One region of the Microbacterium sp. NPDC090014 genome, then DNA from elsewhere that is predicted to be linked to it. Evidence: riboswitches for the same ligand, from Rfam matches in the RefSeq annotation. Region 1 holds a riboswitch; the other holds the start of a gene.

Region 1 (7,278 bases):
TTGCCGCCGTACTTGACGACGACGATCTGGTCGCGGAACTTCTTCAGCCACGGGAGCGACTCGATGAGCGTCGCGGCCTTCACGGCGGCGACGTCCGGGGTGGTGTCCTGAATGTCGGTCATGAGGCGTAGGCGCTGTTCTCGTGCACGTAATCGTGGGTGAGGTCGTTCGTGAGGATCGTCGCGGTGGCATCGCCGACCTTGAGATCGATCACGAGATGCGTGGCACGCGGAGTGAGGTCGACCTCCTCGCGCGGACGGTCTGGGCCGCCCTCGCTGCACACCCGGACGCCGTTCATCCAGACGTCGACGTCGTACGGGTCGAACTGGGCGTTCGTGGTGCCGATCGCTGCGAGCACCCGCCCCCAGTTGGGGTCGTTGCCGAAGATGGCGGCCTTGAAGAGATTGTTGCGCGCGACGGAGCGGCCGACCTCGACCGCCTCCGCCTCGGTCGCGGCGTGCTGCACCTCGATGGTGATGTCGTGGCTGGCCCCCTCGGCATCGCCCTGCAGCTTGACCGCGAGCTCCTGGCACAGCTCTGCCAGCGCGGCGGAGAAGTCCTTGAGGTCGGGCACCACCTCGGAAGCGCCGTTCGCGAGCAGTGTGACCTGATCGTTGGTCGACATGCATCCGTCCGAATCGAGGCGGTCGAACGTCGTGCCGGTGGCGAATCGCAGCGCGGCATCCGCCTCGAGAGGCTCGAGCACGGCATCCGTCGTGATGACGACGAGCATCGTGGCGAGCCCGGGAGCGAGCATGCCCGCTCCCTTGGCCATGCCGCCGATGGTCCAGCCGTCTCGGCTGACCACGGCGGTCTTCGACACGCTGTCGGTGGTCATGATGGCCTCGGCCGCGACATCGCCGCCGTCTGTCGACAGCTCGGCGATCGCCTGTTCGGTGCCCGAGAGGACCTTCGCGCGGAAGATTTCGTCTCCGACTCCGATGAGGCCGGTCGAGCACACGAGCACGTCGCCGGCGCCGACGCCGAGCAGCTCGGCCGCCTTCTCTGCGGTCTGGTGCGTCGTCTGGAAGCCGAAGCTGCCGGTGAAGCAGTTCGCGCCTCCGGAGTTCAGCACGACGGCCTCGACCACGCGATCGGCGACGGCCTGCTGCGACCAGATGATGGGGTTCGCCTTGGCGCGGTTGCTGGTGAACACGGCCGCACCGACCTTGCGCGGGCCGCGATTGACCACGACGGCGACATCGGGCTTTCCGGTCGATTTGAGACCTGCGGCGACTCCGGCCGCTTCGAATCCTGCGGGGGCGGTGACGCTCACGGCGCGACTCCGTTCACTGAGAGGGCGCGGGACTCGGGCAGCCCCAGCGCGAGGTTCATGGATTGGACGGCAGCGCCGGCGGTGCCCTTGACGAGGTTGTCGACCGCGGTGACGACCGTCACGCGGTTCGCCGCGCGATCGATCGCGAGACCGATCAGGGCGGTGTTCGCACCGAGGACATCGGCTGTGCGCGGGAACTGACCGGCGGGCAGCAGCTGCACGAAGGTCTCGTCGCCGTAGGCGTCCTCCCAGGCGGCGCGGATCTCCGCATCGCTGACATCGCCGACGATCGGCGCGGTCGAGGTGGCGAGGATGCCCCGCGACATCGGAACCAGCACAGGCGTGAACGAGATGCGGATGTCGTCGGCTGGGGAGCCGGATGCCGCGGCGAGCGCCTGGCGGATCTCCGGGATGTGCCGGTGCGTGCCCCCGACCGCGTAGGGATTGGCGGTGCCGAGGATCTCGCCGGCGAGCAGGTTGGTCTTGAGGCTCTTCCCCGCTCCGGACGGGCCGACGGCGAGCACCGAGACGATGTCCCCGGCGTCGATCACCCCTGCGGCGACCCCGGGGGCCAGGCTCAGGCTCACGGTCGAGGCGTTGCAGCCGGGAGCGGCGATGCGCTTCGCCTCGCGCAGCGTCTCGCGCTGCTTGACACCGCCGACGAGCAGCTCGGGAACGCCGTAGGCCCACGGTTCGTGGAAGTCGCCGCCGTAGAACGCGTCCCAGGAATCCTGCGACGTCAGTCGGTGGTCCGCTCCCGCGTCGATCACGAGCGGGGTGTCGCCGAGCGCGTCGGTGTACTGCCCGGACTGCCCGTGCGGCAGAGCGAGGAAGACGATGTCGTGCCCGGCGAGCGTCTCGGGCGTGGTGTCCTGCAGGGCGAGGTGTGCGAGCGACCGCAGGTGCGGCTGATGCTGCACGAGCGGTTGACCGGCGTTCGAGTGCGCTGTCACCGTGCGGATCTCGATGTCGGGATGAGACGCGAGGAGGCGCAGGATCTCGCCGCCCGCGTAGCCGGATGCGCCGGAGACGGCGACGGAGTACGTCATTCTTCTACCTTAACGGTCGGACCCCTCGGCGAACGCGGGGTGCAGTGTCGGGAACCGGGGCGGCGACGCCGGCACTCGACCGCCGTGCGTACGCAGGCAGAAGCGCAGGGTCGCCTAGAGTCGGCGGCCGCTGCGGCGTCGGCGCACGGCGATGACGCTCGGAACGAGCGTCAGAGGAGCGGTGGCGGCCGAAGGCATGCCGCGACGATAGCGCGCTCGTCGCGGCATGCGCAAATCGGGTCCGTCATCCGCCGGACGCGTGGAGTGCCGGCGCCGCGAAGAAGGCGAGTTCGTGCGCGCTGGAGACCTCGAAGGCGCGGAGCATCCGTCGCCGCCCCGCGGCATCCGACTCCGTCGCCGCATGCATCACATGGTCGATCGCCTGCTCCGTCGCCTTCTCGAACGCGGGATCGGCATATGTCGCGAGCCACGATGCGTAGGGATGCTGCGGGTCTCGGGCGTACGCGTCGAACTCCCCCGCGTGCAGGCGGGTTCCGAGATCGGTGTACAGCCAGAAGCAGGGCAGCACGGCCGCGATGAGCTCGGCGTAGTCGCCGCCGAAGGCCACGGAGCGCAGGTGGTCGAGGTACGCGACGGTCGCAGGCGCAGGATCGGCGGCGAAGGTCGCCGCTTCCACTCCCGCGCCCGGGGCCAGCCACGATGCATGGAGCTCGAGCTCTCCGGTGATCGCCCCCTGCGCCGACTGAGCCCAGAACGCCTGCTCGTGCGGTGTGGGCGCGATCCGCGCGGCCGCTGCGAGCACTCGGGCGTACTCCCGGAGATAGAGGGCGTCCTGTCGGAGGTAGAAGAGGAACCGTTCGCGGTCGAGAGTCCCGTCGGCCAGAGCGCGGATGAAGGACAGCTCGTCGATGTCGGCCCGCACGTGCGCGATCCGGTCCCACCACCGATCGCGGAGGTCGGCACGGTCGGGTGCGGCCTCGAGTCCCCCTCGTCGCCAGAGGCCGCCGAAGTGGTTCACCGGTCCGTGACCGCTGCCGATGTCGAGCGCATCGCTCTGCCTCAGCGATTCCCGCAGCCAGGTCCTCGCCGATTCCACCGCGTCGACAGGGGACTCCCCTCCGGCGAGGCGGGTGGCGAGGGCCGACGACAGCGAGCATCCGGTGCCGTGCGTGTTGTGTGTCGTGATGCGCGACCCGGGATAGCCGTGTCTGACACCCCCGGCGACATCGATCAACGCGTCCGGAACGTCGTCGCCGTCGAGGTGCCCTCCCTTGACGAGCACCGCCCCGCCGATGCGGGCGGAGAGCTCGGCCCCGGCCTCGAGCGCGTCGTCCCACCCCGTGATCGGACGATCGGAGAGCGCGGCGAGCTCGGCGAGGTTGGGCGTCACGACATGAGCGCGCTCGAGGAGGCCGCAGAGTGCGCGCTCGGCATCCTCATCGAGCAGGCGATCACCGCTGGTCGCGACCATGACCGGGTCGAGCACGACGATCGGCGGACGGACGGCGTCGAGCCAGGCGGCGACGGTGGCGATCACCTCCGTGTTCGCCAGCATCCCGATCTTCACCGCGTCGATGACGATGTCGTCCGAGATGGCATCGAGCTGCTGCCGGAGGAACTCGGCAGGAGGCACGTGCACCGCTCGGACTCCCCTGGTGTTCTGCGCCGTGAGCGCCGTGACAGCCGCCATGCCATAGCCCCCGTTCGCGGCGATCGACTTGAGATCGGCCTGGATCCCCGCCCCGCCCGACGGGTCGCTCCCCGCGATGCTGAGCACGCGAGGTGTGCCCGAAGCCCTCCATCGGCTGAGGAATGCCCGGGCCGTCCTCGTCGGCTCGACGGCGGCGCAGATGGCGGAGACGACGGCGAGCCCCGCCGCACCCGCATCCCGAAGGCGCTCGATGTCGTCGATTCCCACGCCGCCGATGGCGACGCATGGCAGTGCGGTCCTCGCGGCGAGCGCACCGAAGCCGTCGATTCCCAGGGCCGGCGGGTGATCCGGCTTGGTGGCGGTGGGACGGATCACGCCGACGCCGAGATAGTCGACCGTTCCTGCCGGCAGGGCGGCCACGGCGTCGAGATGCTCCGGCGTGTTCGCCGTCAACCCGATGATCGCCTCGGGTCCCAGCCGCTCGCGTGCCCGCAGCACCGATACGTCGCCCTGGCCGAGGTGCACGCCGTCGACCCGCGCTCCCCTGGCGCGAGCGATCAGCGCCGCCTCGACGCGGTCGTTCACCACGAGCAGTGCACGGCTGTCGATCACCCGAGAGAGCTCGATCAACTGATCGGCGGTCTCGGCATCCGTCGCGTCCTTGTCGCGCAGCTGGACGATGCGCACTCCCCCGTCGACGGCGAGTCGCACCGTCTCCGCGACGCCCCGCTCGCCGCAGAGGGTGGGATCCGTGACGAGGTAGAGGGAGAGGTCCGCGATCACAGCGCGTGCTCCTGCACACGCGCGGCGACGGCGAGGTCCTCCGGCTGCACGGCGGCGAGCGCGTCGAGCAGTGCGACGGCGAAGCTGCCGGGGCCCGGGGCCCGCGCCGCGGCGCGCTCGGCGGCGATCGTGTACACGAGGCTCGCCGCCGAGACGGCGGTGAGCGGATCCGCAGCGGTCGAGCGCGCCGCACCGAGGAACGCCGCCATGACGGCGCCCAGCGCGCATCCGCCGCCGGTGACACGGGTGAGCAGTTCATGACCGTTCGCGATGCGGAGCAATCGTGCTCCATCCGTCACCAGGTCGACCGGTCCCGACACCGCGACCACCGAACCGTGCCGCGAAGCGAGTGCGAGTGCCGCCTCGGCCGCGGCATCGGTCGTGTCCGTCGCATCGACGCCGCGCCCCCCAGCGCTGAGCCCCGCGAGGGCGAGGATCTCCGAGGCGTTCCCCCTGATCGCCGTGGGGCGTGCGTCGGCCAGCTCGTGCGCGAGTGCCGTGCGCACCGGCAGCGCGCCGATCGCGACGGGATCCAGCACCCACGGAGTACCTGCGGCGAGGGCTCCTGCCGCGGCTTCACGGCTCGCCGCACGCTGCTCCGGAGTCGGCGTACCGAGGTTGATCAGCACCCCGGAGGCCACCCCGGCGAACATCCCCGCCTCACCGACGATGTCGACCATCGCCGGCGCCGCGCCGAGGGCGAGCAGCACGTTCGCGGTGAAGCCCGTGACGACGCTGTTGGTGATGCAATGGGTCAAGGGTGGGCTGTCGCGCAGCCCTGTCAGGAGCTCAGCCGCCGAGGTGGCCAAGGTCGATTCGGAATCAGGACGCAGACGATCGCTCAACGCGACATCCCTTCGCTAGTACGAACTAGATCAGGTTCGACGGGTCTGTTCTCAGCCGCGGATGCGGCACCCCGTGTCACTGATCGCAGTCTAGCGAGGCCCCGATCAGTCGATCAGCTGCAACAGCGCGAGTTCGTCGGCGCGAGTGAGCCCTGCCCGCCGGTCCCGATCGACGCCGCGCGCCTGCTCGTCATCGACCACGGCGGCGATCGTCTCGTCGAGCGGACGAAGCCGACCTCCTGCCGCGCGGTAGCGGGCGTTCGACCTGGTCATGAATCCGGTCATCTCGCTCGGCAGCCACAGCGGCAGCGACCGCTCCCCCGCCCAATACGCCACACCGTGCTCGACGAGCCAGGCGTCAGATGCCGCGACCGTGTCTCCCCGGTGCCCCGCACGTCTGCGCACGGCGTCGAGGACCTCGCTCAGCCGATGCCGATCGCCGATCGTGTTGATCACACCGGTGGCCCTCGTGGTGGCGACGAACTCTGACAGGTCGTCGACGTCGATCACCTGCACGTCTCGCTCCTCGACAGGCGGAAGCAGCACGGGGCCGTCCTCGGCACGCAGAAAAGCGGCAGCCCAGTACCCGAAACGATCGCTCGGGTCGTCCGCCCCGACGATCAATCCCGGGCGCACGATCAGGGTGCGGTCGCCGAGTGCACGCACGGCGTCCTCGGCGGCCACCTTCTGCCGGCCGTACTCGTCGTCTCCCCTCTCAGCCGGCGGATGCAGCGTCGCCGACTCGTCTGCACCGACGGTCTCCTCGTCGGAGTATGCCGACATCGACGAGACGTACGTCCAGCGGCCCGCTCGCTCACCGAGTGCCGCGACCGCAGCGGAGACGTGGGCCGCGTTCGACGAGACGTCGATCACGTGATCCCACTCTCGACCGGACACCGTATCGTAGGCGTCCGCCGCGTCACGATCGGCCAGCACCAGGCTCGCGCCCTCCGGAGACGGGCGTCCTCCGCGCGCCAGACACATCACCGTCGCCCCGCTCAGGAGCAGCCGTCTGGCGATGCGGCCGGACAGCCAGCCGGTGCCGCCGAGGATCAGAACATCCGTCATGACCCCATGCCACCATCTTCGCCGCGCGAGGGGAAGGGTCTTCCGCTCAGGGCGGATGCCCGTCAGCTCGTGCGAAGATCCGACAGGCCGGACAGTTCCGGGACCGTCCACGAGGGATCCGGGCGCCAGTCGCGCCATTCGGCGTCGAACGGCCAGTCACCGTGATGGAAGGACTCGATCGCCGCGTCCGCGTGTCGTTCGATCTGCGCGGCCTGCTCAGAGGTGAGACGTCCCTGCTCGACGGCCGCGATCACCTCGTCCTCGTCCTTGAGGTGCACCTGACCGTCCGCCTGGATCTCCACGTCGAGGATGTGATCCGATGAATAAGTGTCGCGGTCGGTGCGCAGATGCGCGTTCTCGAGATTCACGTACCACCCGGCGAACTCCCACTCGGGACCGCTCACATCGCTCCAGAACAGCCACACCGACCACGCCGCACCGGCCGGAGCGATGCGGAGGATGCCGTTGCCCCACCACTCCTCCACGATCCGGGTACGCGGATCGAGCCACCGACGCTCGAGCGGAACGGTCCGGATGCGCTCGCCCGCCGGAGTGCCCTGCCCCTCCTGGAGCGTGCCCGGAGCGAGCCAGGCCACCAGACCGCGTTCATCGTCGCGGACCACCCGCATGGGCGTGATGGTCGAC
Region 2 (7,278 bases), on a different contig from region 1:
CGGTCGCATCGCGAGCACGCCGGCGAGGGCGAGGCGCTGCTTCTGACCGCCCGACAGCGCGGCCGTGGATCGATCGAGGGCGACGTCGAGCTCTACGGCGTCCAGCGCCGCGCGCACCCGCTGCCAGATCTCGTCTCGGGGGACGCCGAGGTTCTCGCAGCCGAAGGCGACGTCGTCGCCGACCCTCGCGAGGATCGTCTGCGTATCGGGATCCTGCAGGACCATCCCGACCCGACCCCGGGCGTCGGTGGGCGGCACGCCGTCGACGAGCAGCGCACCGTGCGTCTCGCCCTCATCCGCACCGCCGAGCACCCCGCCGAACCCCTGGAGCAGCGTCGACTTGCCCGAGCCGGAGGCGCCGAGCAGCAGCACCCGCTCCCCCGGCTCGATGCGCAGGTCGACGTCGCGCACCGCCCAGCGCCGTCGCGTCGCGTACCGCCACCCCCAGCCACGGGCTTCGAGGGTGGCGGGCGTCGTGAGCGAGCTCACACCCGTGCGGTGACCTCGCGGCCGGCGGCGAACCGGCTGAGGGCGCCCGTGGCGGCGAGTCCTCGGGCGATCAACCACGCCCCGAGCCCGGCGATGACCGCACCCGAGATGGTCGTCGAGACGATGTAGACGCTCGTGAAGAGCGTGTCGGCGCCGGCGTACCAGAGGATGCGGTCGTTGATGCCGCAGGCGAGACCCGCACCGGCACCAGCCAGCATCGCGACAGGCAGCCGCCAGACGCCGTACAGGAAGATCAGGAACACCAGCTCTGCGCCGAGACCCTGTACGAGGCCCGAGACGATCGTGAGCGGGCCCCACGCGTTGCCGACGAGTGCTGAGATGATCGCGGCGACCAGCTCGGTGTACAGAGCGGCACCGGGCTTGCGGATGATCAGGCCGCCGAGCACTCCGGCGATCAGCCAGGGGCCGGCGAGCAGGCCCTGAACACCGGGGAGCAGCGGCGTCAGGATGCTGCTCGGCACCTCGTAGCCGACGTTCCAGAGCAGGAAGATCATCGCGCATGCGACGGCGATGACACTCGCCACGACGATGTCGACGACCCGCCAGCGCCAGAGCTGCGGGCGACCGAGGCCCGTCGACGACTGCGTGGCCGATGCCGATCCCGTGGTGGATCCGGACGTGGATGTACTCATCTGTGACTCCTCCCTGCGCTGGCATGACCCAGATCAGGTTCGACGGTCGAAGCGCGATTCGCTCCCTCTCAGCCCGGCTCGCCGGACTCCCGTGGTTGTACCCACGATCTTACCCAGAGGCGACACCCCTCGTCCTCTCCCGATGCAGCGACACGGATCCCCGCACGAGTTCGGTACCGTGAGGAGGTGACCGCTCCCGATTCCGCCGAGGCCACCGCCTCCGCCGTTCCTGCGGATGACGACGTCTCTGCGATCTTCACTCCTGAGGCGACTCCCCCCGCGCAGTGGGCGGAGGAAGACAGCGGCGGCACTCCCCTGACGTGGGTCGACCCGGTCGACGTGGCCCAGCACCCGGCGACCGACGCGCTCGATGACGCGCCGGCCGTGGAGAGCGGCGGTGCGCTGCTGACCGGAGCGCACCTGCGCCCGGCGATCGCCCGGCCCGGCGTGCTGGTGCCGCTCGGCGTCCTCGTCGGCTTGCTCGGCACCTACGCCGGATCGGCCATGCTGTGGCCGTTGCACGAGGTCGCGCCGACGGTTCAGGCCGTCGAACTCGCCCCCGTCGCGGCGCCCGCTGCCGCGATCACCTTCCCTGCCCAGGGAAGCGCTGCCGTGGGGATCGGCGGCATCGGTACGACGTCGTCGTCGCTCGACGCTGCCGCGATCGCAAGCGTCACCAAGGTCGTCTCGAGCTTGATGGTGCTCGAGCGGATGCCCCTCGCCGTGGGCGAGCAGGGCCCCGAGTTCTCGTTCACGCGGGCCGACAACCTGGCCTACTGGGACTACCGCCGCTCCGACCAGTCCGCGCTCGACGTGCCCGTGGGGGGCACTCTCACCGAGTTCCAGCTCCTCCAGGGAACGCTGCTCGGATCGGCCAACAACTACATCGACCGGCTCTCCGCGGAGATCTGGGGTTCCCCTTCGTCATTCACCGCCGCAGCAGCTGTGTGGCTGCGCGACCGTGGTCTCGACGACATCACGATCATCACTCCGTCGGGCTTCGACGACCGCAACCGGGCCACACCCGAGTCGCTCGTCGCGTTGGCCGAGATCGCGATGCAGAACCCCGTCTTCGCCGGCATCGTCGGCACTCCGTCGGTCGATCTTCCGGGCGCGGGCACGGTGGTGAACACGAACGGGATGCTGGCGGACCCCGGCGTCGTCGGCGTCAAGACCGGCACGCTCGGCGACAGCTGGAACCTGTTGACCGCGAAGGTCGTCACCGTCGACGACACGACTGTGCATCTGTACGCGTCGGTTCTCGGTCAGGCCGACGACGCGCAGCGCCTCACGGAGACCCGTTCGCTGTTCACGCAGGTCGAGACGGCGCTGGAGCAGCAGACTCCCGCCGTCGCCGAGGGCACGGTCGTCGGCACCGTCACCACGGCGTGGGGCGCGAGCACCGATGTCGTCACGGATGCGGATGCCGATGTGGTTCTGTGGAACGGCGCCGTCGCCGAGGCCTCGACGGACTTCTCACTCGGCGACAGCCGCGAAGCGGGCGACGAGGTCGGCACGATGACGAGCGTCGGGCCGTTGAACACGGTGACCACGTCGCTGTCGCTCGCCGACGATGTCGATGCCCCGAGCCCGTGGTGGCGACTGACCCACCCCCTCGAACTCCTCGGCATCACGGCCGACCAGCGCTGACGCGTCGTCCCTCCAGCGAAAGCTCGACGGACGCAGAACGCCTCGCCGCCCGGGATTCGGGAGGCGAGGCGCTCTGTCGCTTCAGGGGCTCTGTCGCTTCAGGGGCTCTGTCGCTTCAGGCGCGTGAGGAGCCTCCGGCATCCGGCCGTTCGACCACTGCCTGTGCGGCCGCTGCCTCGGCGGCGGGAGTCTGCGCCCCCACCGAGACGCCGACCTGTGCCGACGCAGCCGCGTCTTCGGCGTCGCCGCTCATGACGACCGGAGTCGAGCCGGTGAGCGCGTCCTCTGCGTCGATGTCGGTCGCCGCCTGTTCGAACTGCGACTGGTAGAGCCGCCAGTAGGCGCCCTGCGCGGCGATGAGCTCGTCGTGCGTGCCCTTCTCGACGATGTCTCCGTGCTCCATCACGAGGATGAGGTCGGCATCGCGGATGGTCGACAGGCGGTGCGCGATCACGAACGACGTGCGTCCCTGTCGAAGCGCCGCCATCGCGTGCTGCAGCAACAGCTCGGTGCGGGTGTCGACCGCCGACGTGGCCTCATCGAGGATCAGGATCGACGGCTGGGCCACGAACGCTCGCGCGATCGTGATCAGCTGACGCTCGCCCGCCGAGACGTTCGACGCGTCTTCGTCGAGCACGGTGTCGTAGCCCTCAGGGAGGGCATGCACGAAGCGATCCACATAGGTCGCCTTCGCCGCTTCGAGAACCTCGTCGTCGGTCGCGGTCGAGCGTCCGTACCGGATGTTCTCGCGGATGCTCCCGGCGAACAGCCACGGGTCCTGCAGGACCATGCCGGTGCGAGAGCGCAGCTGGTCACGCGTGACCTCGGAGATGTCCTGACCGTCGAGCAGAATGCGCCCGCCGTTCAGTTCGTAGAACCGCATGATGAGGTTGACGAGAGTGGTCTTGCCCGCTCCCGTCGGACCGACGATCGCGACCGTCTGACCGGGCTCGACCCGGAACGAGAGGTCGGTGATCAGCGGACGGTCGGGAGTGTACGAGAACGCGACGTTCTCGAACTCCACGACGCCCTTGCCGTCGGCGAGCTTCGGAGCATCCGCGTCGTCCGCTTCCTGCTCTTCGGTGTCGAGGAGCTCGAACACCCGCTCGGCCGATGCCGTACCGGACTGCACTACGGCCGCCATTCCACCGAGCTCGGACAGCGGCTGCGTGAACTGCTGCGAGTACTGGATGAACGCCTGCACGTCTCCGAGACGCAGCTGCCCGTTGGCGACCATGAGACCGCCGAGCACCGCGATGCCCACGTAGGTGAGGCTGCCGACGAAGGTCATCGCCGGCATGATGATGCCGGAGAGGAACTGCGCCTTGAAGCTGGCCTGGAACAGCTCCTCGTTCTCGCCCTGGAACTTCTCCAGCGCGTCCTGCTCGCGACCGAAGACCTTGACCAGCGCGTGACCGGAGAAGGCCTCTTCGACGCGAGCGTTCAGACGCCCGACCTTGCGCCACTGGGTGCCGAACGCCTTCTGCGAGCGAGGACCGATGACGCCGAAGATCACACCCATGAGCGGGAGCGCCACGAGCGCGACGAGAGCGAGCTGCCAGGAGATCGAGAACATCAGGACCAGCACGCCCACGACCGTGAGTACGGCCGTGATCGCGCCGGACAGCGACTGCTGCATGGTCTGGGTGATGTTGTCGATGTCGTTCGTCACGCGCGAGATCAGATCACCGCGCTGCACCTTGTCGAAGTACGACAGGGGCAGACGGTTGATCTTCGCCTCGACCTGCTCGCGCAGACGCCACATGGTGCGGACCATGATGACGTTGATGACGTAACCCTGGATCCAGCTGAGGAAGGCGGCGGTGACATAGATCGCCAGCACGGCGATGATGATCCACCGCAGCGCGTCGAAGTCGACACCGTCACCGACACGGAAGGCGCCGAGGGCCTCGACCTGATTGGCGAAGTCGTCCTGCCCTCCCTGGCGGAGTGCCGCGACGACATCGACCTGCGGAGTGCCGGCGGGGAACCCGGGGAAGTCCCCGTTCGCCTGCGCGAGCTGCACGGAGATGAAGCCCTTGTAGATGAGGTTCGTGGCCTCACCGAGCACCTTCGGCGCCGCGACCGTGAGCACGACGCCGACGGCGCCGGCGATCGACACCAGGATGAACCAGACGGCCGACGGCTTGAGCAGCCCGATCATCCGGCTGAAGCTCTTGCCGAAGTTGTCGGCCTTTCCGGGAGCGACGCTGTCCCAGCCGCCGCCGTCCTGGCGCGCCTTCTCGGCGAGCTCGGCCTCGTACTTCTCTTCGTCTGTCAGCGCCGGCTCGACCGCAGTGGTCGTGTCCGCAGCCTTGGCCGCGCGACCGCGGCGGGTCCGGGGAGCGTCCTGCTCGCTCATGCGTCCACCCCCAGCTGCGATTCGACGATCTCTCGGTAGGTCGTGCTGGTCTCGAGAAGCTCCTCGTGCGTGCCGACGCCGACCATGGTGCCCCCTTCGAGGACGACGATGCGGTCCGCATCGGTGATGGATGAGACGCGCTGCGCGACCACGATCTTGGTCACGTGCGGCAGTTCACGCCACAGCGCCTGCCTCAGTCGGGCGTCGGTGGTGAGGTCGAGCGCGGAGAACGAGTCGTCGAAGACCAGGATCTGCGGCTGACGGACGATCGCGCGGGCGATCGCCAGGCGCTGACGCTGACCGCCCGAGACGTTGGTGCCGCCCTGGGTGATCCTCGAGTCGAGCCCCTGGGGCATCTCCTCGACGAAGTCGCGTCCCTGAGCGATCTCCAGCGCATGCCAGAGCTCTTCATCGGTCGCGTCCTCGCGGCCGTACCGGAGGTTCGAGGCCACCGTTCCGGTGAAGAGGAACGGACGCTGCGGAACGAGGCCGATGGTCGCCCACAGCGACTCGACGTCGGCATCGCGCACATCGGCGCCGCCGACGAAGACGGCTCCGCCGGAGACGTCGAAGAGTCGTGGGATCAACGACACGAGGGTCGTCTTGCCGGCACCGGTCGATCCGACGATCGCCACCGTCTCGCCGGGCTCGGCCGCGAAGCTGATGCCCTTGAGAACGGGAGAGTCGGCGCCCGGGTAGGTGAACTCGACGCCGTCGAAGGCGACCGAACCGGGTGTCGGGAAGTCGGTCACGCCGTCGGCCGGCCGCACCATGCTCGACTGCGTCTCGAGGACCTCGCCGATGCGCTCGGCCGACACTGCCGCGCGCGGGATCATGATCGCCATGAAGCTGGCCATGATGACGCCGCCCATGATCTGGCCGATGTACTGCATGAAGGCGAAGATCGTGCCGACCTGCACCGTGCCGCTGTTGACCTCGATGCCGCCGAACCACACGACCGCCACGATCGTGACGTTGAGGATGAGCATGAACAGCGGGAACAGCAGGACGAACAGCGAGCCGACCTTGCGGCCGACGACCATGATGTCGGTGTTGGCACCGCGGAAGCGCTCTTCTTCGATGCCCTCTCGGACGAAGGCACGGACCACGCGCACGCCGGTGAGCTGCTCGCGCAGCACGCGGTTCACGGTGTCGAGCTTGCCCTGGTAGCTGCGGAACAGCGGAACCATGCGGCTGACGACGAGACCGGCGACGATCAGCAGCAGCGGGACGGACACGGCGATGAGCCAGCTCAGGCCGATGTTCGTCTGCACGGCGAAGATGATGCCGCCGATCGCGAGCAGCGGCGCGGTGACGAGCATCGTCGCGCCCATCATCGCGAGCATCTGCACCTGCTGCACGTCGTTCGTGTTGCGCGTGATGAGCGAGCCGGCGCCGAACTGCGACACCTCTCGCTCGGAGAATCCGCTGACCTTGGCGAAGACGTCGGCACGGATGTCGCGCCCCGCACCCATCGACGCGCGAGCCGCGAAGTAGGTCGCGATGACCGACGCGATGATCTGGCCGAGCGAGACGGCGAGCATGAAGAGCCCGGTGCGCCAGATGTAGGCGGTGTCGGACTGGGCCACGCCCTTGTTGATGATGTCTTCGTTCAGGCGTGGGAGGTAGAGGGTGGCCAGAGCGCTGGCGAATTGGAACACCAGCACGGCGACGAGCAGCCACTTATAGCGGGCGAGATAACGGAGGAGGATTTTTCCCAGCACAGGCGGACTTTCTAGGAAGGATGAATCGGCGGATCTCCCGACGGGCGGACGCAGGCCGACGATCGCGCACATGCAAGGGTGGCACGAACTCCAGACATTCGTATCCCCCTGTGGGCGGACCTTCGCTCACAGCGAACCATTTCGGGCGCGGCCAGCGGTTTATGCACCGCGGCGAACAACCGCGGATATATCGAAATGCTCTAGAAGAGGGGGTCTTCGGGCGTGAAGTGTCGAGCGTCGGCGCCGGGGTCTGCAGGCAGTTCGGAGATCGTCGCCGGGTTCCACTTCGGATTGCGGTCCTTGTCGATCAGCTGCGCCCGGATCCCCTCCACGAGGTCGGGATGCCGCAGGACGAACCACATCACGCGGCGGTACTCACCCTCCAGGGCGGCACGCAGGT

Evidence for each region. Region 1 has a riboswitch for thiamine pyrophosphate ahead of thiM (hydroxyethylthiazole kinase). Riboswitches for the same ligand answer to the same signal wherever they lie in the genome.
Region 2: another riboswitch for thiamine pyrophosphate. It lies ahead of ACIPV5_RS00550 (ECF transporter S component); the one in region 1 lies ahead of thiM (hydroxyethylthiazole kinase).

Annotation. Positions count from the first base shown of each region.
Region 1 is NZ_JBIVFS010000002.1:832,704-839,981, reverse strand. Features, by position in the region: gene argB (acetylglutamate kinase) at 1-122, opposite strand, end outside; gene argJ (bifunctional glutamate N-acetyltransferase/amino-acid acetyltransferase ArgJ) at 119-1,276, opposite strand; gene argC (N-acetyl-gamma-glutamyl-phosphate reductase) at 1,273-2,325, opposite strand; gene thiD (bifunctional hydroxymethylpyrimidine kinase/phosphomethylpyrimidine kinase) at 2,570-4,720, opposite strand; gene thiM (hydroxyethylthiazole kinase) at 4,717-5,565, opposite strand; TPP riboswitch at 5,556-5,649, opposite strand; gene ACIPV5_RS17500 (NAD-dependent epimerase/dehydratase family protein) at 5,671-6,633, opposite strand; gene ACIPV5_RS17495 (DUF402 domain-containing protein) at 6,696-7,278, opposite strand, start outside.
Region 2 is NZ_JBIVFS010000001.1:120,383-127,660, forward strand. Features, by position in the region: gene ACIPV5_RS00545 (ABC transporter ATP-binding protein) at 1-489, opposite strand, end outside; gene ACIPV5_RS00550 (ECF transporter S component) at 486-1,142, opposite strand; TPP riboswitch at 1,136-1,245, opposite strand; gene ACIPV5_RS00555 (D-alanyl-D-alanine carboxypeptidase) at 1,329-2,792, shown strand; gene ACIPV5_RS00560 (ABC transporter ATP-binding protein) at 2,908-5,154, opposite strand; gene ACIPV5_RS00565 (ABC transporter ATP-binding protein) at 5,151-6,878, opposite strand; gene ACIPV5_RS00570 (enoyl-CoA hydratase/isomerase family protein) at 7,079-7,278, opposite strand, start outside.